DNA from 4 places in the Paenibacillus sp. FSL F4-0097 genome. Region 1 is predicted to be linked to each of the others. Evidence: predicted binding sites of a transcription regulator. Region 1 holds the regulator's gene; each other region holds the start of a gene.

Region 1 (5,832 bases):
GGCCAAGCATGAAGCTGGGATTGCTGACGTGGTCATTACGAACCACTCCAAGCTATTCGCAGATGTTAAAGCTGGGCACCAGCTGCTTCCAGCTTACGAGCATCTTGTAATTGATGAAGCACATCATTTAGAAGATGTGGCTGGTAAACATCTTGGCATGCATATGAAGCATTTCACTGTGGCACACACGTTATCGCGACTGTATAAAGATAGCCGAAACGGACAGCTTCCTGCTCTGCGCCAGATCTTACAGTCGTCAGGCAGTGAAGAGGCTTCAGAATGGAGCGGAGTCATCGATCGGATCTACCCGGATCTGCTTACTGTCAAAGAAACCTGGGATGCACTCAGCGACAAGCTGTTCAGCCTTTTGCCGGAACGCAGTGATGCAGCAGCAGGGGAAGCGGGACAACTGGTTATGCGTTTGCTTCCCGCCCGTAAGTCGAAGGATTGGGATGAATTAGTTGCGCTTGAGAACACTATGAATCTGACGTTAAGCGACATCATCCGTAAGGGTGATAAAATGCTTAATGAGATGCGTGACCAGGAAAGCCAATCCTCAGCAGACAGTCTTGTTACTGATATTAGCGGTTTATTTAAGGATTTGGCTTCCATACGTGAGCAAGTAAGATTCTTTATGGGGCTGAATGACGATAATGTAGTATATTGGCTGGAGGCAAATGGAAATTACCGCAGCAAATCACTGCAGATGTATGCCGTCCCTGTGGATGTTAGCAGCCAGCTTAAAGAGTTGTTCTTCGATAAGAAAAAAAGCATCGTGCTTACCTCGGCGACGCTGTCTGTAGATAAATCTTTTCAGTTTATGATTGATAATCTCGGACTTAACGAAGCTGCGGAAGAGGGACGTCTAATGACCTCACTCCTTCCTTCTCCCTTTAAGTATCGCGAGCAGGCGCTTCTAGTTATACCGCGTGATTTTCCTAGTGTGAAGGGCAGTGTGGGCGATGCTCGATTTGTCGATACACTCGTACAGTCGTTAGCAGAAGCTGCCAAAACAACACGTGGGCGGATGCTGGTTCTGTTTACTTCTTATAAAATGCTGCGTCAGGTATATGATCCGCTTAAAGAGGCTTTGGCCTCACAAGAGATTACGGTGCTTGGTCAAGGCGTGGAAGGTGGCAGCCGGAGCAAGCTGATCCGCCGCTTTCAGGACAGTGCAGCATCCGTTCTGCTGGGGACGAGCAGCTTCTGGGAAGGTGTAGATATTCCAGGTGAAGCACTGACTTGCCTGGCCATCGTGAGACTTCCGTTTCAACCGCCGAATCACCCGTTGGCGGAAGCGAAGTCGGAGTTATTGCAGGCTCAGAAGAAGAATCCGTTCATGAAATTGTCTGTTCCTCAAGCGGTTATTCGCTTTAAGCAGGGATTCGGAAGACTGGTTCGCACGGCGCAGGATCGCGGAATAGTTATTGTTTATGATACAAGGGTTATTGAATCTCATTACGGGAAGTATTTCCTTTATTCATTGCCTGGTCCCAAAATGGAGCATATGCTGACTGATCAAATGGTCCCCCGCATAGCGGAATGGCTAGAGGATGGCGGCGCTTCTTAAAATGCTCGTCTTCAGTTTAGCTCCTCCTTATCCTTAAGGGCGGTAAGTTACAGTACCGCCCTTAATAAGGAGAGGTATACGTTTGAATATGGATTTTCACAAGAACATTACTATTTTTAGGAGGAAAAATATGAAATCGGATAAAATATCAGAAGCCGTTGTTCGCAGACTACCTGTGTATTTGCGTTTTTTGAATGATCTCCAGAATCGCGAAATATTAACAGTTTCCTCTCAGGAACTTGGACAAAAGCTTGATCTTAATCCCGCACAGATTCGTAAGGATTTAGCGTATTTTGGTGACTTCGGCAGAAAAGGTATCGGCTATGATGTAACGTATCTTATTGAGAAAATCCGTCATATCCTGAAGCTGGATCAACAGCTTAATGTAGCTTTAGTTGGAGCAGGTAATCTCGGACATGCCTTGTCTAATTACAATGCATATCTCAAAGATACTATGAAAATCACCGCTATATTTGATTCGTACGCTCCTAAGGTTGGACGTAAGATCAACTCCCTTACTGTGCAACCAATGGATGAACTAGGCAGCACGATTCGTGAGCAAGGTATTCGCATTGCCATTATTACCGTACCTGATTCAGAAGCTCAAAATGTAGCAGATATTCTCATTTCTTCTGGGATTGAAGCAATTTTGAACTTTGCCCCTGTGATTCTGAAGACACCACCGAATATCCGGGTGCATGCAGCTGATTTTACAACTGATCTGCAAAGTCTTGCGTATTACTTGCGGGATGGAAAGGAAGAAAGCGAACATGAACAACAATAAAACGATAATTAAGGGCGGGTATTTTCTGACTCCGGGAACGGATGAGCCGGTTCTGAGTGGATATATGACTATTGAAGATGATTTAATCACTTACATAGGAAAAGAAGAGCCTCAGATGGAAGCTGGAGTGCAAGTGGTTGATGGCAGCCGTCTGCTGTTCATGCCTGGACTTGTAAACACACATGGTCATGCGGCGATGTCTTTGCTGCGTGGATATGGAGATGATTTAGCGCTACAAGTGTGGCTTCAGGAGAAGATGTGGCCGATGGAGGAAAAGTTCACCGGTGATGATGTATACTGGGGAACCTCCTTATCTGTATTGGAAATGCTGAAGGGTGGAACTACGACCTTCCTCGATATGTATGATCATATGGACCGAGTAGCTGAGGTAGCTGAGTTATCAGGTATCCGTTCCGTATTGATGCGTGGTGTGATTGGGTTATGTCCAGAGGATGTACAGAATCACAAGCTTGCGGAAGCGATTTCTTTTGCCCGTAACTGGCATGGAAAGGCTGACGGTAGAATTACTACTATGATCTCGCCGCACGCCCCTTATACTTGCCCTCCGGACTTCCTGGTTAAGTTCGTGCAGGCAGCGCATGATCTGGATTTACCGATGCATACGCATATGTCCGAAACGAAACGTGAAGTGGAACAAAATGTGGCGGATTACGGGTTGCGTCCTGTAGCTCACTTAGAGAAGCTTGGAATGTTCACACGTCCCTCGATAGTTGCACATGGTGTTCATTTAAATGATGAAGAGATTGAGATCTTGGCTCGCCATAATGTGGGTGTCTCTCATAATCCGGGCAGTAATTTGAAGCTGGCTAGCGGAGTGGCTCGGGTTACTGATCTTCTAAAAGCTGGTGTGAAGGTGTCTCTTGGCACGGATGGCGCGGCAAGCAACAATAACTTGGATATGTTTGAAGAGATGCGGCTTGCAGCTCTCATTCATAAGGGTGTCAGCGGTGATCCAACGGCTGTTCCAGCTCCAGAAGCTCTACGTATGGCTACAGAATATGGCGCCCAGTCCATCTTTTTAAATAATGTAGGTAGACTTGCTGTTGGGATGAAAGCTGATTTCATTGCAATTGATATAGATCAGCCGCATTTGCTGCCACACACAGATCTGTTGTCTCATGCAGTTTACTCTGCTAGCGCTAAGGATGTTGAGCATGTGTGGGTGAATGGTAAACAGGTCATCAAGCATGGACAATGCTTAACCCTGGATGAGGAAGCTATCCGGCGTAAAGCGCAAGAAGCCTTCGAAGGTTTATTGAAGCGTTAAGTCTGGAGAATAACGAATAAATAATAGGCTGCGACTTTTTGCTTTTAGCAAAAGTTGCGGCCTTTTGTACATTTTAAGGCTGGGAAAGCTAGAAAATTATGAAATTTTGGATAAACACGCGGGTGTGTTATATAATCAAAAAAGATATATTACTAGAAAGGGAGCTGTACCTTGAAGAAAAGGAAAAAATGGATCCTCCTGGGGTCAGTTCTGATTCTGCTCCTGGGGTTTGGACTTATCCAGTTCTATGCCTATATTATGAAAGATCAATGGAACGAGCGGGATATCGCCAAGGATGTTGCCAAAACCAGAGCGGGTCTAACAGAGGTAACCAAAGCACAAAAATCGGTTTGGGATGAAAATGCAGTGTACTGGGTTTTAACAGGAAAAAATGAAGCCGGGACTGCTCTTATGGTCTGGGTCCGCTTTACGGTAGATGGAAAATTTGCTGAAGGCGACGACGCAGTGTTTGCTGAGGAACTAAGTAAAGGAACCTCAGAAGCCCAAATACGCGGCATTATCAAAGCTGATCTTCCGGACATAACGATTGAACGCTTGCTGCCGGGAGTATATAACGGAGAGTATGCTTGGCAGCTTTTTTATAAACAGAGCGGTCGGTATTATTATCAATTTTATCGGTTTTCGGATGGGTCCCGAATGGGTGAAGGTTACAGTTTACCTAAAAGTTAAGCCGAACATAAGGAAATTAAGGGTGGCAATGTAAACAAGCGAACTTATTATAAGTTCGCTTGTTTACATTTATTTGATGTACAAAAGTGATATACTAAGTGATATACTGAATGGGTGGTTATCACCGAATATTCTCTTAAATTCACATACAAAAATAGGCCGATTGATTAAAAATCAAGGCCGATTTTGTCGAAAACGAGGAATATATTTGGTATTGATGGAAATATTTAAAAAATTAAATTTTAAATATATTCACATTTATTTTGAAATTAGTATATACACCTGTGATATACTACTACTTGTAATTAGAACAGCAATAAGAGACTTCAGTCTCTCTGATGAGCTCTCAAGTAGCTATAAATTATTATACTGAGCTTTATATTTTGTCATCTTTGAGAGGAGGACGTTTCTTGAAATTACGTCTTGTACCTGTGCTGATAACGTCTCTACTGTCGGCTACTCTATTGTTTGGTGGCTTCTTTTTGTATCGTCAGTTTGCAATGCAGGAACCACTTCAGAAGATTGTATCTCAATATGAGGGCGTCAATGATTCTCATATCAGTATTAACCGCAATGAGGTCACTTTGAAACTTGATCTCCAGCCAGGCACGAAATTACGTGAACTGGTTCAGTACGTCTCTAAAGAAGGAAAATCGATGATTGATGGACGTACACTGAAACTTGATGTAGAACAGAACTCCAGTGAACTGCTGGATGAATACTGGGATAAAGCGATGTTCTCTGTAGCTGAAGCCATGGAGAGCCGTAAATATACACTTATACCCACAGAACTTGATGGACTCAAAGCGCAATATCCGCAATATAAAAATGTGATAGCCTCAACAGAAATTGACGACAATAATGTCTATGTAAGCTTAAGTAATGGAAAAGAAAGCAAATTTATTATTTTGCCGCGCAAACCTGCGACATTGGGGGTATGGAATAATGCCTAAATACCTTAAAGAAATTCTAATCGGATTTGTTCCTGTCTTGTTTATTTTTATGGCTTTTCTAGGCATTAATATATTCCCGATCGTTATTGCTGCTGGGATGCTCACGGCTTTACTTATCATTGCTCATTTAAGAGGCGGACTTGCGGTGAATGCAGGTGCCGGGAAGAAACGCAAGAAGGATGGACCTTCAAAGCTTACTTTTGAAGAAATTGGCGGGCAAGACAATGCAAAGCAGGAGCTTCGTGAAGCGTTGGATTTTCTGATCCGGCATGAGGAAATCAGCAAATTCGGGATTCGGCCTTTGAAAGGGATTCTGCTTACAGGCCCTCCAGGAACAGGTAAGACCCTTATGGCTAGAGCAGCAGCACATTATACGAACTCTGTATTTGTGGCAGCATCAGGCAGTGAGTTTGTAGAAATGTACGTAGGTGTCGGTGCCGGCCGTATCCGCGATTTGTTTAAGGATGCCCGTACCCGCGCCCTTAAGGAAAACAAGCAAAGCGCTATTATTTTCATAGATGAAATTGACGTAATTGGCGGTAAGCGT
Region 2 (5,832 bases), 3.1 Mb from region 1:
AAGATATAGACGTTCATAAAGAACAGCTTGCTTCGATTGAAGCTTATCCTCCCAATGCTCAAACTCTGGCATACGTGCAATGTCCATGGAGTCAAACAACGTTTGAAAAGCTTTGCGCTCTTCTTCAAAAACATGCCTAGGCTCGGATTGATGTTCAATCAGTGCGGTCACCTCATCCACTCGACCTTGAATCGTCTGTAAAAACCATGCAGGAAAGCTCAACATATCCCCTCCAAGATAGAAACTCAAACGAAATGACGCTGCATGTCCGTTTTTTTCTTGGTACATCCGATTAATCAGTTCGTCAACCTTACGACTCTGGGCCTGAACCGCTTCATTGCTGCTTAACGGAATTCCCTGCTCCAGTGATTGCTGTCCGAGTTCATTCAGCTTGCGCTTTTCCTCCTCATATTTGCACATCAGATGTTGCATTGCACCCCCACCTTCCGGGAAAAGCTATATCTGTAGACGATGTATGGAAATTTTAATGCGTTTATCGGTTTATCTTATTTTAATTCGATATCCGCATTAAAACAATACTTACCTCGCATACAATTTAGTTAAATTGTGAGGTGACACCAAAATGAGGCATCGCAAAGAGCCCCCGGGTGACAAAAATATCATTGGAACCCGAGTTGTAGCTATTCGAAAAGCTAAGCGAATGAAGCAAAAGGATTTCCTTGCCAGGTTGCAAACCTTCGGTTTAGACATCAGTCCAACCAGTTTATCGCGATTGGAAGGTCAATATAGACTTGTGCAGGATTATGAGGTGGTTGCCATTGCGAAAGCATTGGAGGTTTCTGTTGGAGAGTTGTTGGGGGAAGGTTAGTGAAGTGATAGTGGGAGATAACTCTCTGTTTTTGGAATAGATCGTTATTTTCATTTAAATAGATACTACATAGATCTGCAAATTTTTTATGCAAAATCCCTGAAGGGATTTATTATTCAGATATAGACACGTACCTACGACGTCCAATAAAATGGAGGCCTGAGGCAATATCTGACCCCCAGATTTTATCCTTCGGTCCGCTTTCAGGTGTCATTCATCGTGCTATGTAGACATCAAATAATACATAGCTAGAACAACGATATACCAACCTATCGCGTGGAATTCATTCTATAGATTCAAATTAAAAGACAATCAGTGATCTGCCCTTTGCAGAAACTGATAGTCTCTCTTGTCTTACAGTCCTTCTTCTCCGTACAAAAAAACCGAGAAATAACACCTTATTTTGAAGTGTCTATTTCTCGGTTATAGTTTATTCGTCCGTTACGTTAACTAGCTAGATTGCCCTTCCATCGCTCTAATAGATTCATCAACCTTCACCATCATGGAACATTCGACTCTTTTGCGGAAGACGTCACAGCTGAAGTCATAGGTTCCGACCAGGGAACCTGTCGCGTGCAGCGCATTGGCAGGACAACCGCCGCTGCAGTAGAGTTTAGCCCAGCAGTCCTTGCATTCCGGCTTCGAGTAGCAGTTGCTCTCTTGGAATTGACATTGCAGCTCTGGCTTTGTGATGCCATCCCAGAGGTTTCCCATGCTGTACTCTTCATCCCCTACGAACTGGTGGCAAGGAAAAAGCTCTCCCCAAGGGGTGACAGCAAGATATTCGGTTCCTGAACCACAGCCCGTGATTCTTTTCTGGATGCAAGGTCCTTCCGAGAGGTCAAGCATGTAATGATAAAAGGTAAATCCCTTGCCTTGCTCACCACGCCCGATCATTTCCTTCGCGAGAATTTCGTACTGGTTATATATCTCCGGGAGGTCCTCCTCGGTAAGTGCATAGGGTTCCCTTGGATCACAGATGACCGGTTCCATCGAGATTTTGTCAAAACCAAGGTCTGCGATATGAAATATATCATTGGTGAAATCAACATTGTTACGGGTATAGGTTCCTCGTACATAGTACTCTTGGTCCCCGCGCTTACGAACGAATTCCTTGAACTTCGGAAGAATATGATCGTAGCTGCCTTTTCCGTTAACCGTTTGGCGAAGCCGGTCATGAACCTCTTTTCTTCCATCCAGGCTTAATACGACATTGTACATTTCCTGATTTAAAAACTCGGTGACCTCATCGTTCAGCAGCATCCCGTTCGTCGTGAAGGTGAAGCGGAACTTCTTTTTGTATTCTTGTTCTTTGCTTCTTGCATAAGCTACGATCTGTTTAACCACTTTCCAGGCCAAGAGCGGTTCCCCGCCGAAAAAGTCGATGTCCAGGTTTCGATGATGACCCGAATTTTCAAGCAGGTAATCGATAGCTTTTTGTCCAACCTCATAGCTCATGATTGCCCTATCTCCGTTGTATTTCCCTTGGCTAGCGAAGCAATAGTCGCATGACAAATTACAGGTATGCGCAACATTGAGGCAGAGTGCCTTAACATAAGTTTTTCGTTTTTTTAAATCAAGCGAGAGGTTCTCATACTCATCTTTTGTAAAAAGCTGACCATCATTTTTAAGCGCCTCGATATCCGCGATGGTTTCTCGAATGTCGCTCTCGGAAATGCTTGAATCATCTTTATATTTCTCCAACAGCGTTGTCACGATTTTTTCGGCAGAGGTTTTCTCATAATCCGCTATAATTTCATATGCTAGGTCATCAACAACATGCACCGAGCCACTGTAGGTATCGAGCACGATATTGTATCCGTTTAGTTTATATTGATGAATCATACTTACTAATCAAGCTCCTTTTGCACACAAGTAGAAACGGCCTTGCCATCCTTTAGGGATAGTATCCATTTCTTAAAAATAGCCGCCCATCAGCAGAGCAATGGGCGGTAAAATTCCGAATCCTATCTGTTCATTGCATTTTCACACTTCTGGTTTGCAACGCCGCAGGAAGTTTTGCAAGCGGACTGGCAAGAGGTCTGGCATGCGCCGCATCCGCCGTGTTTTGCGGTATCCATCAGTTTGCGGGTGCTTAGTGTTACGATTCTTTTCACGATAAATAACTCCTTCTTTAATTTCTTGTGATCACTTTCACTTAATTTCCATGGAACATCGTAGCAACCTCACGTAAGTACGTCTATGATGCCCGTCACCTAACAGAGTAGAGAGGCATTAAACATATAAACAAAGTAGCATCAATGCTAATTCCCGTTCAGTCTTTCATGCTTGTGATCGTAGGATGCCGTAGCGGGAACCAGAGTCAGAGCAATACTAAAAAAGTGAAACAAAAAAGAGACGGCAATGATGCCATCTCCTTTAACAACATTTTTTCTCATAGTTGTCCGTAAAGTCCAATAAATATAAGGATCTCATAGCACTGTATCCTTCCTTACCAGTAGAGCGACACTCTCCACATGCGTGGGTAGACAGTGTGAACAAACTTATATGAGGAGCCCTAAGACACTTCCGGACATTTTATCTGCTCTTGAATATTCAATGAATTTATTTATTTTTATAATGTACTACGCCTTAGTTCATAAAAATATTGCACAATCGGATGCTTTAACTTCATCTTCTCGCTCATGTTTAAAATCCAACCGTTTTGATAGAAGGCGACTCCGAGCATAGCATCTATGGCATGCTGCAGAGGGACGAGAATAGCCCTCCTACCCATAACCGAACGGATGCTTTTTGTACTCTAAGGGGCTTGAGCCGACTCTATTTTTAAACACACGACTAAAATAGTACTGGCTCTTATACCCTACCTTCACGGCCAGATCCCCGATTTTGATATTCGGCATTACGTCATCCAGAATCTCCTTCGCCTTCGATATCCGAAGCTCGGTGACATAGTCAAGGAATGAAGCACCGATTTCTTGCTTCATTCGCTTGCTAAGATAGGTTTGGTTGATATGAAATAGCGCTGCTACTCGAGTAATAGACAGCTCCGGATCCTGATAATGACTGTCAATATACTCGGTCACTTTTTGGATAAGCACTGTTCCATCCCCTGTATACCCGGGAAGCTCCTGCTCTTTATCCACCCTGCCTTCATGTGAATGCAAAGGATATTTTGCCTGAAGATGCTCATCGATCCGATGAAGCAGCTTGTTCAGATCACTCTTCGGCACAGGTTTCAATACATAATCGAATGCTTGCAGTTGCACGGCTTGACGCGCATATTCAAAGTTATCGTACCCGCTGATGATGACAACCAGAACCGACGGGCAGCGTTCGCGCAATATATTCATCAGATCGAGCCCATTCATATTCGGCATGTTGATGTCCACAAGACATACATGTGGTGGGGCTTCCTCCACCATATTCAATGCTTCGTTTGCACTTTTCGCTTCTCCTGCAACCTCAAAAAGATACGGACTCTCCTCAATGTATTGTCGCAAGCCTTTGCGAATGATCGTTTCATCATCGACGATGACAATCTTCCACATCTTCATTCCACTCCCCGTCCAAAGGTATTCGAATGACCATAACGGTAATGCCATCTTCGCTCTTCACTGCAAGGCCATATGGCACTCCGTAAGCTAGTCGAATGCGATGGTTTACACTGTATAGCCCAAAGCCTGTGGCAGAACGATCATATGTATCATCAAGAAGGGCTTGATTCATCTGTTCAAGCTTCTCTTCGGGAATCATAACCCCATTATTTTCAACCTTAATGACCAAATAATCGGCCTGTTTATATGCTGTAATCGAAATTTTGCACTTTTGATCCCCAAGTGGCTTAATCCCGTGATAAATCGCATTTTCCACCAAAGGCTGCAGCATGAAGCGAACGACTTGGCACTGAGCAAGCTTTTCATCATATCGAAGCTCGTAGTCCAGAATCTCCTCATATCGCACACCTTGAATATGAAGATAACTCTCGACATGATACAACTCCTGATCAAGCAGAATGTAGGGACTGCCTGTGCCAAGCCCTAATCGGAAATACGCGCTAAGCGCTTCCACCATCTCCACCACATTGTCTGCTCCATGTTCCGTTGCCATCCACTGGATCGTATCCAATGTGTTGTATAAAAAGTGCGGCTTGATCTGCTCATGAATCAGTCTGAGTTCCATCTCCTTTCGGTCCTGCTCCACAGCGTATAATTGAACAAGCATGTCATTGAAGCTTCGTCCAAGATCGCCGATCTCATCCGAGCGCGTAACATCTGCTCGTATGGTTTGGTTGCCGTTCTGCACATTTTCCATTACCTGGCGAAGCGACTGAATTGGACGAATAATGGAAGAAGCAAGCAGCACCAGAAAGACGATAAACGCACTACCGATAAGAACACCTACCAGCAATGCAGTCCGCTGGGTTTTGATCACCGCTAACGATAGACTTGAATTCGGTACTTTGAGTACTAACTTCCAGCCTTCCACATTTTGAATTGGAGCCTCAAATACACTCATGTTCTTCTTATCTGCTGCCTCCTCCGCTCCATCTTCTTCACCCAGCTCTCTGCAATCGACGATAAGCTGGCCTGACTGGTCATATAGCATTACATCTTGAGCAATCTCCCTCATCTTCTTGACGGAGACGGCTGCGGCAATATAAGCTACCTCATCATTCACCGATGGATTCACGCGATAAAGAATGACGACGATTTCGGCTGCATTCGCTTTGGATACGATCGGATTGCTCACCACATAATTGGTATCTGAATTCAGCAGTTTTCGATAGTAGGGTCGGTTTAGTATCGAAAAAGGCTTGTCCTTTGCTGACCAGGAATTTCCGTGAATATCCACCACTCGTATGGATTCGTACTCTACTTGCTTCTTCGCCTCGAACTTATCGATCTCTTGCAGCAATTCATCTCGTGTCCAATGATGGTCCGAAGCTAGAGAAGCAAGCATGTCTATCTCACCGATGCGCTGATTAAACCAATAATCGATCTGGTCGCTGCGTGCATTAACCACTTGCTGCGTTAAATTCT
Region 3 (5,832 bases), 280 kb from region 1:
TGGTCGTGACACTAGTAGTATTGGGAATGTCTGCTTTCAGCATTTCTCGTATGAATGTCCCTTACAGAAAGGCAATTTATTTCTTTTTCCTGATGACATTGTTTATTCCGGCGACCAGCTATATGATTCCCAACTTTGTCAATCTAAAAGAGCTTGGATTACTGAATCAGTACGCTGCTTTTTGGCTGCCTGCTGGTGCGAATACATTCTATTTTCTACTCTTAAAGAACTTTTTTGATGGGATACATCCTGAAATTTTTGAAGCAGCGCGGATTGACGGTTCCTCTGAGCCGAGAAGCTTTTTCTCCATTGCAGTGCCATTGTCGGTTCCGATTTTTGCTACGCTGGCGATCTTTATCTTTTCTACAGCATGGAATGACTGGTTCTGGCCATCTCTGGTTATGCACAGTGAAGAGAAATATACGCTCGCGACAGCAATCTATAAATACGTTATTAATGTAAAGGCACTTAATACGAATATTAAATTCGCCATCCTATTTATCGTATCGTTGCCGCCGATCCTTGTCTTCCTGATCTTCCAAAAGTTCATTATGCGTGGCGTCGCATTATCAGCAGTTAAGGGATAAGCGCGGATCGACGGATTTAGTCACGGATCGTAAACATGCACATGAAAGGAATATAAATGCACCTCGTTTGTAAACGATTTCTCTTTTATGATCGATATGTAAGATAACTATGAATTGAAAAGGGGAGTTTCAATGCGTAAGTACTCTAGCGTGCTACTAAGCCTCCTTGTGGCCGGATCGTTGTTAACCGCTTGCGGCGGTAATAACAATAACGGAAACACGACAGGAAACAAGGAAGGGGAAGCGACTACTGCGCCAACGAATGCTGCAACAGATAATGCTGGCAGTGCTACAGCAGCGCCAACTGATGATATCACACAAAGAAAAGTGACCATCAAAATTCACTATCCAACCCCTGACCTAACCGAAGTTAGAGCACAGGAAGATGACAAGATCAAACGTTTCCAAGAGGAATATCCGAATGTTGAAATCGTCAAAGACGATTGGCAGTACAATGTAAGTGAAATCGGCATCAAAATGGCAGCGAATGAAGCTCCAACCTTCTTTAACACCTACGCTACAGAAGCAAAATTCCTAGTTGAAAAAGGCTGGGTAGCTGACATTACGGATCTGTGGAATAAATACGAATTTAAGGATCAAATTAACCCGGTTCTCCAAAATCAATTTATCATTGACGGTAAAGTCTTCGGCGTAACTCAAAAGGGTTATGTAACAACCACAATGATCAACAAAAAAATGCTGGACGAAAAAGGCGTTGCTGTTCCACCTATGGATTGGACTTGGGATGATATGCTGAATACCGCCAAAGGCGTAGCTGATACCAAAAAAGGTATTTCCGGTATTGCTCCAATGGGTAAAGGGAATGAAGCAGGTTGGAACTGGACCAACTTCCTGTTCGAAGCTGGCGGTGAAATTCAGAAGATAGAAGGCGGTAAGGTTGTAGCTACTTTTAATTCTGAGGCTGGGATTAAAGCGCTGGATTTCTACAAGAAACTTAGATGGGAAGCAAACGCGATTCCTCAGGACTGGGCACTGGGCTGGGGTGATGCTGTAGGCGCATTCCAACAAAGTCGTACAGCAATGGTAATGGCTGGATCTGACGGTGTTATTGAGCAAGCGTTGAATCAAGGCGGTCTGAAACCAGAAGATGTACTTACGTATCCAATGCCTGCAATGGAAAAAGGCGGAAAACACACCGGGGTACTTGGTGGTGACTACCTTGTAATCAATCCAAATGCAACACCAGACGAGCAAGAAATGGCATTCCGTTATATTACATTTGATTACTTCTCCGATAAAGGTCTAGAAGCACTGGATGCGGTTCTGCAACAACGTACAACGGATGGTAAATACTTTATTCCGCCGCTCTTAGATTACTATTCTGCAGATTCTGACTTCGGCAAGAAAACGAAAGCTGTGTATGATAAATATACAAATGTATATCAATACAGCCCTGATATTTTAGGTTTGCTGGACGGTAAACCGGAAGCGCAATACAATACACAGGACTACTACGCAACCATGTCCAATGTAATTCAAGAGCTGTTCTCCAAAAAAGGAACAGATTCCAAGACACAGCTTGAAGCTGCTGCCAAAACAGTGCAAGAGAAATTCTTCGACACAATTAAAGTAGAATAGCTAGGAAGAACAGAACCGGCTCCATAGGAGTCGGTTTTTTTATGTTTATATTATTGATATTTTTATAAATCAACACGACGGGGGGCATCCGACTATTTTTTAGAGGCCAATGGAAAAATAGAGTGTCAACAAAATTAGATTTGCTTTTTTAAAATATTTTTGCGAGCGGAAAGGTAGAAAATGGGTATCAGTTCTTGTCTTTTTAAACATAAACTTTAAATTTAAGGAATAATAAAGCATAAATAATGGTAAAAAAGCTATAATATGATTGAATGAAAGCGCTTTGAAAACAAATCAAAAAAACTTTATACTTTGTGAAAGATTTCACTATACAAGGTGGAAATGATGTGATAAGATAAATGTGTAGAGAAAAACAACCTAAAAATTGACAGGAGGACGAGGGAGATGGCAGTTAAGAACGAAGTCGCCGCCCAAGTTAAACAAACTACCGCTGAAGAGTATATTCAGACTTTAGTGGATAAAGCGAAAAAAGCACATGAGGCATTCATGGCGCTGGATCAAGAGCAAGTTGACACAATCGTTCATGCAATGGCGTTGGCTGGACTCGACAAACATATGTACCTCGCTAAATTGGCTGTAGAAGAAACTGGCCGCGGGGTTTACGAAGACAAAATTACTAAAAACATCTTCTCGACAGAATATATCTGGCACGGAATTAAATACGATAAAACAGTAGGCGTTATTGAAGACAATGCTTATGAAAGCTTCCAAAAAATTGCTGAGCCCGTCGGAATTGTAATGGGTATCACACCGGTAACCAACCCTACATCCACCACGATGTTTAAAGCGTTGATTTCGATTAAGACACGGAACCCTATTATATTCGGTTTCCACCCATCTGCGCAAGAGTGTAGTGCAGCAGCTGCTAGAATTCTTCATGATGCGGCTGTAAAAGCTGGCGCACCTGAGAATTGTATCCAATGGATTGAAATGCCAACGATGGACAAAACAAACGCTTTGATGAACAACCCTGACGTTGCACTTATTCTCGCAACAGGCGGTTCTGCAATGGTAAAAGCAGCTTATAGCTGTGGTAAACCAGCTCTTGGCGTAGGTCCTGGTAACGTACCTGCATTCATCGAAAAGAGCGCGGATATCGATCAAGCCGTAACGGACATCATTCTTTCCAAAACATTTGATAATGGTATGATCTGTGCTTCCGAGCAAGCTGTTATTATCGAAGAACCAATCTTTGATCAAGTGAAAAAGAAAATGATCGCTAATGGCTGCTACTTTGTTAACAAAGAAGAAGCTGCCAAACTTACTAGCGGCGCTATGAACGTTGATAAATGTGCGGTTAACCCAGCAATCGTTGGACAATCCGCAGTGAAAATTGCTGAAATGTGCGGCATTCAAGTTCCTGCCGGCACTAAGATTCTGGTAGCAGAACTTGAAGGTGTAGGCACTAAATATCCATTGTCCGCTGAAAAATTGAGTCCTGTGCTTGCTTGCTACAAAGTTAAAAACGCAGATCAAGGTATCGAACGCGCAGCACAAGTTGTTGAATTTGGTGGTATGGGCCATAGTTCGGCTATCCACTCCAACAACGAAGAAGTAATCATGAAGTTCTCCAACCGTCTGCAAACAGGACGTATTCTCGTTAACTCGCCTTCCACTCATGGTGCGATCGGCGATATCTATAACACTAACATCCCTTCGTTGACGCTGGGCTGCGGATCTTATGGTCGTAACTCCGTGTCGCAAAACGTTACAGCAATCAATTTGATCAACGTGAAAAGGGTGAATCGTCGTACCGTGAATATGCAATGGTTTAAAGTACCTGACAAGATCTATTTCGAAAAAGGCGCTACTCAGTACCTGACCAAAATGCCTGATATCACACGTGTCGCAATTATCACTGACCCAATGATGGTTAAGCTTGGATATGTTGAGAGAGTTGAACATTACCTGCGTCAACGCCAAACTCCTGTAGCAATCGAAGTGTTCTCGGAAGTTGAACCAGATCCATCAACAACTACAGTTGAAAAAGGTACTGCAATGATGAACAGATTCCAACCGGACTGCATCATCGCACTTGGCGGTGGTTCCCCAATGGATGCTGCAAAAGGAATGTGGTTATTCTATGAACATCCAGACGCAGACTTTAATGGTCTGAAACAAAAATTCATGGATATCCGTAAACGGGTTTACAAATTCCCTAAACTTGGAAACAAAGCTAAGTTTGTAGCGATTCCAACTACTTCGGGTACAGGTTCGGAAGTAACATCTTTCGCAGTTATTACCGATAAAACAACTGAACAACACACTAAATATCCTTTGGCTGACTACGAGCTAACTCCAGACGTAGCTATCATTGATCCAGAGTTCGTATATAGCTTGCCAAAAACTGCTGTAGCTGATACAGGTATGGACGTATTGACACATGCCATCGAAGCTTATGTATCTGTTATGGCGAGTGACTACACGGATGGTCTGGCAATTAAAGCAATCCAATTGGTATTCCAATACCTTGAAAAATCGGCTCTTGAAGGCGACAGAGTTGCCCGTGAAAAAATGCATAACGCATCAACACTTGCTGGTATGGCCTTTGCTAATGCTTTCCTGGGTATTAACCACAGCTTGGCGCATAAATGGGGCGGTCAATATCACACTGCTCACGGTCGAACTAATGCGATCCTTATGCCACACGTTATTCGTTACAATGCTAAGAAACCTACGAAGTTCGCTTCGTTCCCTAAATATTCACACTTCGTAGCTGACGAGCGTTATGCAGAAATCGCCCGTATTCTGGGATTGCCAGCTCGCACAACTGAAGAAGGTGTAACTAGCCTGATCAATGCTATTCGCGACATGAACAAAAAACTGGGTATCGAAGAATCCTTCCAACAATTGGGCTTTGATCCTAAGGATTTTGAATCCCATGTAGATTACTTGGCTGACCGTGCATTTGAAGATCAATGTACAACTGCCAATCCTAAGCTGCCACTGGTATCTGAACTTGCAGATGTATATCGTAACGCTTTCTACGGAAGATTTGATAATTAATATTTGGTTAAGTAGATAATAGGATGGTTGTGGATTAGATATAAGTGACAAATATCACCGGAAAGGTGATATTTGTCACAGTCTATTTATAGAAAATAAACTAAAATGTTTATATAAACAACGGTCCCATATATGGAACAATGATTGTGAATTTTCGAACAACCATATTTTTCTTGGGATCACGAGACACGGGATCAACCTTCAAGCCCGCGATCTCTACAAATATAATATAAATATAGATGGAGGGATTTAGCATGTCGGTGATTGAAAAAGATGTACAAGAAGTGAAATCCGGTTGGAGAAGTTTTACAAAAGGTAAATGGTCCAGAAAAGTTGACGTTAACAACTTTATCGCAAGCAACATTAAGCCTTATGAAGGAAACGAAGAATTCCTCGTAGGACCTACTAGTAACACAACTGAACTGTGGAAGATTATTTCCCAATTGAGCAAGGAAGAAAGAGAAAGAGGCGGCGTATGGGATGTTTCCCTAGATACTGTCTCCACAATCACTTCACATGCTCCAGGCTACATTGACAAGGACAAGGAACAAATTGTAGGCGTACAGACTGATGCTCCTTTCAAACGTTCCATCCAGCCATTCGGCGGGATCAAGATGAT
Region 4 (5,832 bases), 2.3 Mb from region 1:
AATTAAAAGCTTGATCAATTGAACTAATCATAACACGCGGGAACAATCCTACAAAGATAGAAGTTACCGAAAGCGCCATTACCGCTCCTGTCATTCCAAAAGCGTAGCCGTCCTTCTTCTTCGTCATGAAGTAACCGGACAGTACAAAGGCGATAACTCCCAGGGCTACAATAATCATAAGAACCGTTCCACGTTGCTCGAAAATATCCGTCATATTATAAGTCATAATCACAAAAGCAGTAAATAAAGCTGCGAGTGGTATCAGCAATTTTTGTGCCAACTTGCGAGCGCGAGCCTGTAGATCACCCACTGTACGCAGCGTTGTGAACATGAGACCATGCACCAGGCACAGAAGGACAACAGTAAGCCCTGCTACTACAGTGTACACATTCACGATATCTGTGAACCCTGCATACATTTGCATATCCCCATCAATAGGCAACCCTTTGATAAAGCTTGCAAACACTACAGCCAAGAGGAATGGTGGAAGGAAGCTGCCGATAAAGATACAGGCATCCCAAGTTCTTTTCCAAGCTAATGAATCACGTTTACCTCTGAATTCAAAAGCGACACCACGCGCTATCAGAGCTAATAAGGCAAATACAAAAGGAATATAGAATCCACTAAACAGCGTTGCATACCACTCCGGGAAAGCCGCAAACATTGCACCCGCAGCTGTGATAAGCCATACCTCATTCCCATCCCAGAAAGGTCCGATCGAGTTAATCAGAACACGGCGCTCTGTATCATTTTTAGCGAGAATTTGTGTTTCCATCCCTACGCCGAAATCGAAACCCTCCAGGAAGAAGAACCCTATAAACAGAACTGCAATCAGCACAAACCACAATTCATTAAGAGATATCATGGGAACCCTCCTCGTTATATGGATCATTCGAATCGCCGTGATCGTTATCCATCGCATAAGGACCTTTTTTAATCACTTTAATAAACAATCCGACCAACACTAATCCTAGAATTAAATAAATCGTTGTAAAAGAAATCACGGAGAACAGAACTTGACCACTTGTAATATTAGGCGACACACTGTCTTCCGTTGTCATCAGTCCGAATACCGTCCATGGCTGACGCCCGAATTCGGTCATGACCCAACCGGCTGTATTCGCAATCGGAGGAAGCAGCAAGCCCCATAACATGAACCGCATAAACCAAGTGTTCGGACGGTCCATTTTTTTGCGCCACATTAAGTACATAGCGTACATTCCCAATACAATCATTAACGTTCCTGCTAGAACCATGATCCGGAAACTCCAGAATGTCGTACGTACAGGTGGAATATAGTCACCGGGGCCATAGGTTTGCTCATACTCCGCTTGCAGCTCAAGCATACCTTTAACTTCACCGGAAAATTTACTGTATGAAAGGAAACTCAGCATATAAGGAATTTGAAATTCTCCAGTACTGATTTGATTCTCTGGATCAATGTTTGCCCATACGGTCCAAGGTGCCGGGTCACCACTCTTACCCCACAGTCCTTCGGAAGCTGCCATTTTCATTGGTTGAGTTTCAACCAAATATTGCGCTTGGGCGTGACCAGCAACAGCTACACCAATAGAAGAAATAATCCCTACGATAGCTGCAATCTGAAAAGACTTCTTAAAGAAAGAAACCTCTTGTTTCTTCAATATTTTATAAGCACTAATACCTGTTACAAGAAAAGCACCTGTTGCATAAGCAGCCAGTACTGTATGTGGGAATTCAACCAGCAATTGTCCGTTCGTAATAAGCGCGAAGAAATCATTCATTTCTGCACGTCCATTATTTATCTCAAAACCCACAGGATGCTGCATAAAAGAGTTAGCCGCTAGAATCCAGAATGCAGATAACATCGTACCGAATGCTACCAGCCAGATGGACAGTAAATGTACTCGCTTGGATACCTTATCCCAGCCGAATATCCATATCCCAATAAAAGTAGACTCCAGGAAAAAGGCTGCCAATGCCTCAACTGCAAGTGGAGCCCCGAATACATCACCCACAAAACGTGAATAATCGGACCAGTTCATCCCGAACTGAAATTCCTGCAATATCCCTGTAACTACCCCTACTGCAAAATTGATGAGGAATAGCTTTCCCCAGAACTGCGCCATTTTTTTGTACTCTTCATTACCTTTTCTAACGTACATTGTCTCCATGATTGCAATCAAGAGCGCTAGTCCGATTGATACCGGTACAAAGAAATAGTGGAATATTGTCGTCGACGCAAATTGTATACGCGACAGCATTACTGTATCCATATTTGTCCCTTCCTTCTCCCCTTTTCGTTAATTATATTCTGTCAAAAATTTAAGCTTCTTTTTGTGATAAATGTCACATAAAGATAGTCATTTAACGGTGAAATTCAAATGATTTGTGACAAAGATCACAATTTAGCATAAAGAAAGCAAAAAAAATAAGACGGTTTACCCGTCTTGAGTGGTTCGTCGTTCTATTAAATGCTTGACTCATTTAGGTATTGGTTAGATGGAAATACCCTTCTTCAGCGATTTGAGATCGCCATTCGAATTAAGCAATTGGGGTAGCATCTTCGTGCTGCGAACCATTGGAGAGTCACATAGACGGCAAGAAGGCGCATGTTCAAATGCGAAATTATCCCTCATCCATCCGTTGCATCCCTCATTGGTACATGCCCAAATTGCGGTATTTTCTTCCGGTATTTCTTCCAAAGGTTTCTTCCGGTAGTTCATTGCCGTTCCTCCCATCCTGTAAGTCAATAGTGAGTAACTAGATATAAAAAGACCGTCCCAACTTTCACAAGCTGGGACGGTTTCTTCTATTATTACAGTTTTACAACGTTTTCGGCTTGTGGTCCACGGTTGCCTTGAACAACGTTGAATTCAACGCGTTGGCCTTCGTCCAAAGTTTTGAAGCCGTCGCCAGTGATTGCGCTGAAGTGAACGAATACGTCGCTTCCGCCTTCAACTTCGATAAATCCGAATCCTTTTTCTGCGTTGAACCATTTAACTGTACCTGTTTGCATGTGTGTTACCTCCACAAATTTAAATTAATATGTTCTTTTTATCTTCAAACAAAGAAAAAATTCACACATTGAAAAAGGTTGTATTACCAAATATGACAGCCCTTTTCAATGCGAGAATTAGGGACTAAATGTATGATTGATATCATATTACCACACCTGATTAGCAAAGGCAAGCAAGCATCCGAATATATCCGGTTTTGCCCTAATAAGTATTACCTTCCAATGTAAGGGCTGCCACTTAGTGTTTATTCCCTAAATAGATCCTTTTTCTGGCATAATTATCATGGTTTTAGAAAAATAGCTTTCCCAAAAACGTTACTTTTATCCGCTTTTTCAAGAAGGTACCCCCTCGGAATCGAAGGGGTAGTCCGCTCTACTTGTCGTAACTGCTATATCATTATATACCGACTTCCAGCATATTATTCCTGTGGTTTTTCAAGAAGTTTAACTGTTGCCTGTTTGGCCTCGCCGTTTCGATAGTAAGTAATTTTCAGATCATCACCGATCTTCGTATGATTATATAAGTACTTGCGAAGAGAAAGGGTAGATATGATGGATTGATCATTAAATTTGGTAATGACATCATTGAATTGCAGTCCAGCTTCCTTCGCAGGGCCAACGGCTTCTAGAACAACTACTCCATCCTTAACACTGTTCGGCAGGTTCAATTCATTGCGTTGATCTTCTGCTAGTGGAACGTACGGATTGTTCAAATCAACTGAATATACACCCAAGTACGAACGGGCAATATGCCCTTTTTCAGCCAGCTCATTAGCGATATCTATCACATGATTCGCAGGAATTGCAAAACCCAGACCCTCTACACCCGTATCTGAAATCTTCATCGTGTTAATTCCAATGACCTTGCCATCGAGATCCACTAACGCGCCGCCACTATTTCCTTCATTAATCGCCGCATCAGTCTGTATCACTTCTTGTTCCCAGTCATATACTCCATCCTGATTAAGGGATACGGGAACCATCCGTTCAGTATAGCTAACAATCCCCGAGGTCAATGTATCACCAAGTCCTAGCGGATTACCGATAGCAATGACCGTTTCACCTAGACGAAGCTTAGAGGAATCACCGAGCTGCGCGATGGTATCGATTCCTTTGGCATCAATAGAGAGTACCGCAATGTCGCTTACTTTATCCGTTCCAACGAGTGTTGCCTTACGGGTCTCTCCGTTCACTGTAACTACCTCGAGATTACCGGAGTCTTCGATGACATGATTATTGGTAATGATAAATGCTTTATTTCCTGTCTTTTTATAGATCACTCCTGAGCCTAGTGCGGACTCATCCAGAATGTTTAATTCTTCATTATCTTCTTTATGATTGATAATACTTACTACTGCAGGGCGAACCGTGGCAGCAGCTTGAATAATCCGGTCAAATGGATCACTACTGCTTGGGGCAACATTTCCAGTTGTTACAACCGGCTTTTGAGCAGTCTCATGACTCATCTGGCCTGTAAACATACTGAATAACAGAACTGCCACCACAGCGCTGACTAAGGAGCAAACGGCGGATATTTGCCAGGTAGATAGCCCTTTACGCGATCTGCGTACAGAATGTCTACGGTTAGCAAACGATCCCTTTGATGCTTCATCCCCTCTGGACCGCGAAACTTTAGTTGAATAGAAATCATCATCAAACAATCCCACCGAAAATCTCCCCCTTCTATTGCCAAGCGTTCACTGTTGTTAAGACCTGAACCTATAGCAACCACGTCCGAACCAAACCTCTGTAACCATTAGACTCCAAATATCACTAAAAAGTTTCACTTTATCCATTAACCCCACAAGAGTTTCGATCAATCGTTAGATTATGATAATCTTTTAATATATCTTCTCTATTAGGAATATTTTGCAACTTAAAAGACTACAATAAAATAGAAGTGTCCCTAAAATTTTAGCTTTGCTCATCACGCTTTTAATTGTATCACAGGCAACCTGCAATTCGGGATTTTCCTCAGCTAAAACACCTGCGAATTTTTTACAGTTTTCAGTTCTAATTACACTATAAATTCACACTATTAAAGGAGGATTAATTATGAGTTCTTTTTCAACAAGTATGGATTTAGTCGAGTTTATCGGTAAGCTTGGTGACTTAAAGGATGAACACTACCACATGACCCTTGCCTTTAGCGCAATGATCGAATTGATGATTGAAAAAGGCCTGATCTCCCGCCAAGAATTAGATCGCAAGACCGCTGAACTTGATCAGCTTATGACTGGCTCAGCTTATCCCATGGCGTAGGTTGATCATAATACGTATCACACAGTCTGAACTCACTATCTTTGAAAAAACAGCCCCGATCCTCCATTGCGCCGCGTACCGACATTTTTGCCAAATCCATCATATTGTGATCCCGGCTTAAATGCGCCAAATAGGTCCGTTTGGTCCGCCCTGTAAGAATTTCACTAAGCGCAGCTCCAGCTGCCTCATTGGAAAGGTGACCCATGTCGCCTAGGATGCGCCGTTTCGTATTCCACGGATAACGTCCCATTCTCAGCAATTCGATATCATGATTCGCCTCCAGCACCAATACATCTGCATCTGAAATTGCATCTCTTACCTTATCACTAACATAGCCCAGGTCTGTAGCTACACATAACTTCTCTTTTCCATCATAAAAATTGTAACCCACTGGCTCCGCTGCATCATGAGAAATCGCGAAGGATTCTACTCGCATACTGCCGAAATCCTTGTGCTGGCCAGACTCCATGATCATACGGTTATACTCCGGTATTTTACCAATTCCCTTCTCGATAGCTCCCCAGGTATTGGTGTTCGCATAAATCGGAAGATCGTATTTACGGGCCATGGCC

What was found. The regulator Rex, encoded in region 1, represses fermentation and respiration genes when NADH is low (regulators of the CRP and FNR family bind a similar motif). The targets are predictions, from matches to a motif close to TTGTGAAATATTTCACAA.
Region 2: scfA (six-cysteine ranthipeptide SCIFF) is a predicted target of Rex. The motif match lies at 2,972-2,989, and genes of this name have one in related genera.
Region 3: adhE (bifunctional acetaldehyde-CoA/alcohol dehydrogenase) is a predicted target of Rex. The motif match lies at 2,499-2,516, and genes of this name have one in related genera.
Region 4: MHH86_RS30940 (cytochrome ubiquinol oxidase subunit I) is a predicted target of Rex. The motif match lies at 2,317-2,334, and genes of this name have one in related genera.

Annotation. Positions count from the first base shown of each region.
Region 1 is NZ_CP151965.1:4,595,812-4,601,643, reverse strand. Features, by position in the region: gene dinG (ATP-dependent DNA helicase DinG) at 1-1,570, shown strand, start outside; gene MHH86_RS20625 (redox-sensing transcriptional repressor Rex) at 1,701-2,354, shown strand; gene MHH86_RS20620 (amidohydrolase) at 2,341-3,642, shown strand; gene MHH86_RS20615 (DUF5590 domain-containing protein) at 3,814-4,332, shown strand; gene MHH86_RS20610 (hypothetical protein) at 4,743-5,285, shown strand; gene MHH86_RS20605 (AAA family ATPase) at 5,278-5,832, shown strand, end outside.
Region 2 is NZ_CP151965.1:791,251-797,082, reverse strand. Features, by position in the region: gene MHH86_RS03500 (hypothetical protein) at 1-432, opposite strand, end outside; gene MHH86_RS03495 (helix-turn-helix transcriptional regulator) at 584-829, shown strand; gene scfB (thioether cross-link-forming SCIFF peptide maturase) at 1,280-2,674, opposite strand; gene scfA (six-cysteine ranthipeptide SCIFF) at 2,797-2,946, opposite strand; gene MHH86_RS03480 (response regulator) at 3,559-4,341, opposite strand; gene MHH86_RS03475 (sensor histidine kinase) at 4,316-5,832, opposite strand, start outside.
Region 3 is NZ_CP151965.1:4,878,177-4,884,008, reverse strand. Features, by position in the region: gene MHH86_RS21990 (carbohydrate ABC transporter permease) at 1-587, shown strand, start outside; gene MHH86_RS21985 (extracellular solute-binding protein) at 720-2,186, shown strand; gene adhE (bifunctional acetaldehyde-CoA/alcohol dehydrogenase) at 2,592-5,213, shown strand; gene pflB (formate C-acetyltransferase) at 5,468-5,832, shown strand, end outside.
Region 4 is NZ_CP151965.1:6,903,895-6,909,726, forward strand. Features, by position in the region: gene cydB (cytochrome d ubiquinol oxidase subunit II) at 1-865, opposite strand, end outside; gene MHH86_RS30940 (cytochrome ubiquinol oxidase subunit I) at 852-2,255, opposite strand; gene MHH86_RS30945 (cold-shock protein) at 2,478-2,705, opposite strand; gene MHH86_RS30950 (cold-shock protein) at 2,798-2,998, opposite strand; gene MHH86_RS30955 (trypsin-like peptidase domain-containing protein) at 3,418-4,665, opposite strand; gene MHH86_RS30960 (hypothetical protein) at 5,054-5,260, shown strand; gene MHH86_RS30965 (MBL fold metallo-hydrolase) at 5,229-5,832, opposite strand, start outside.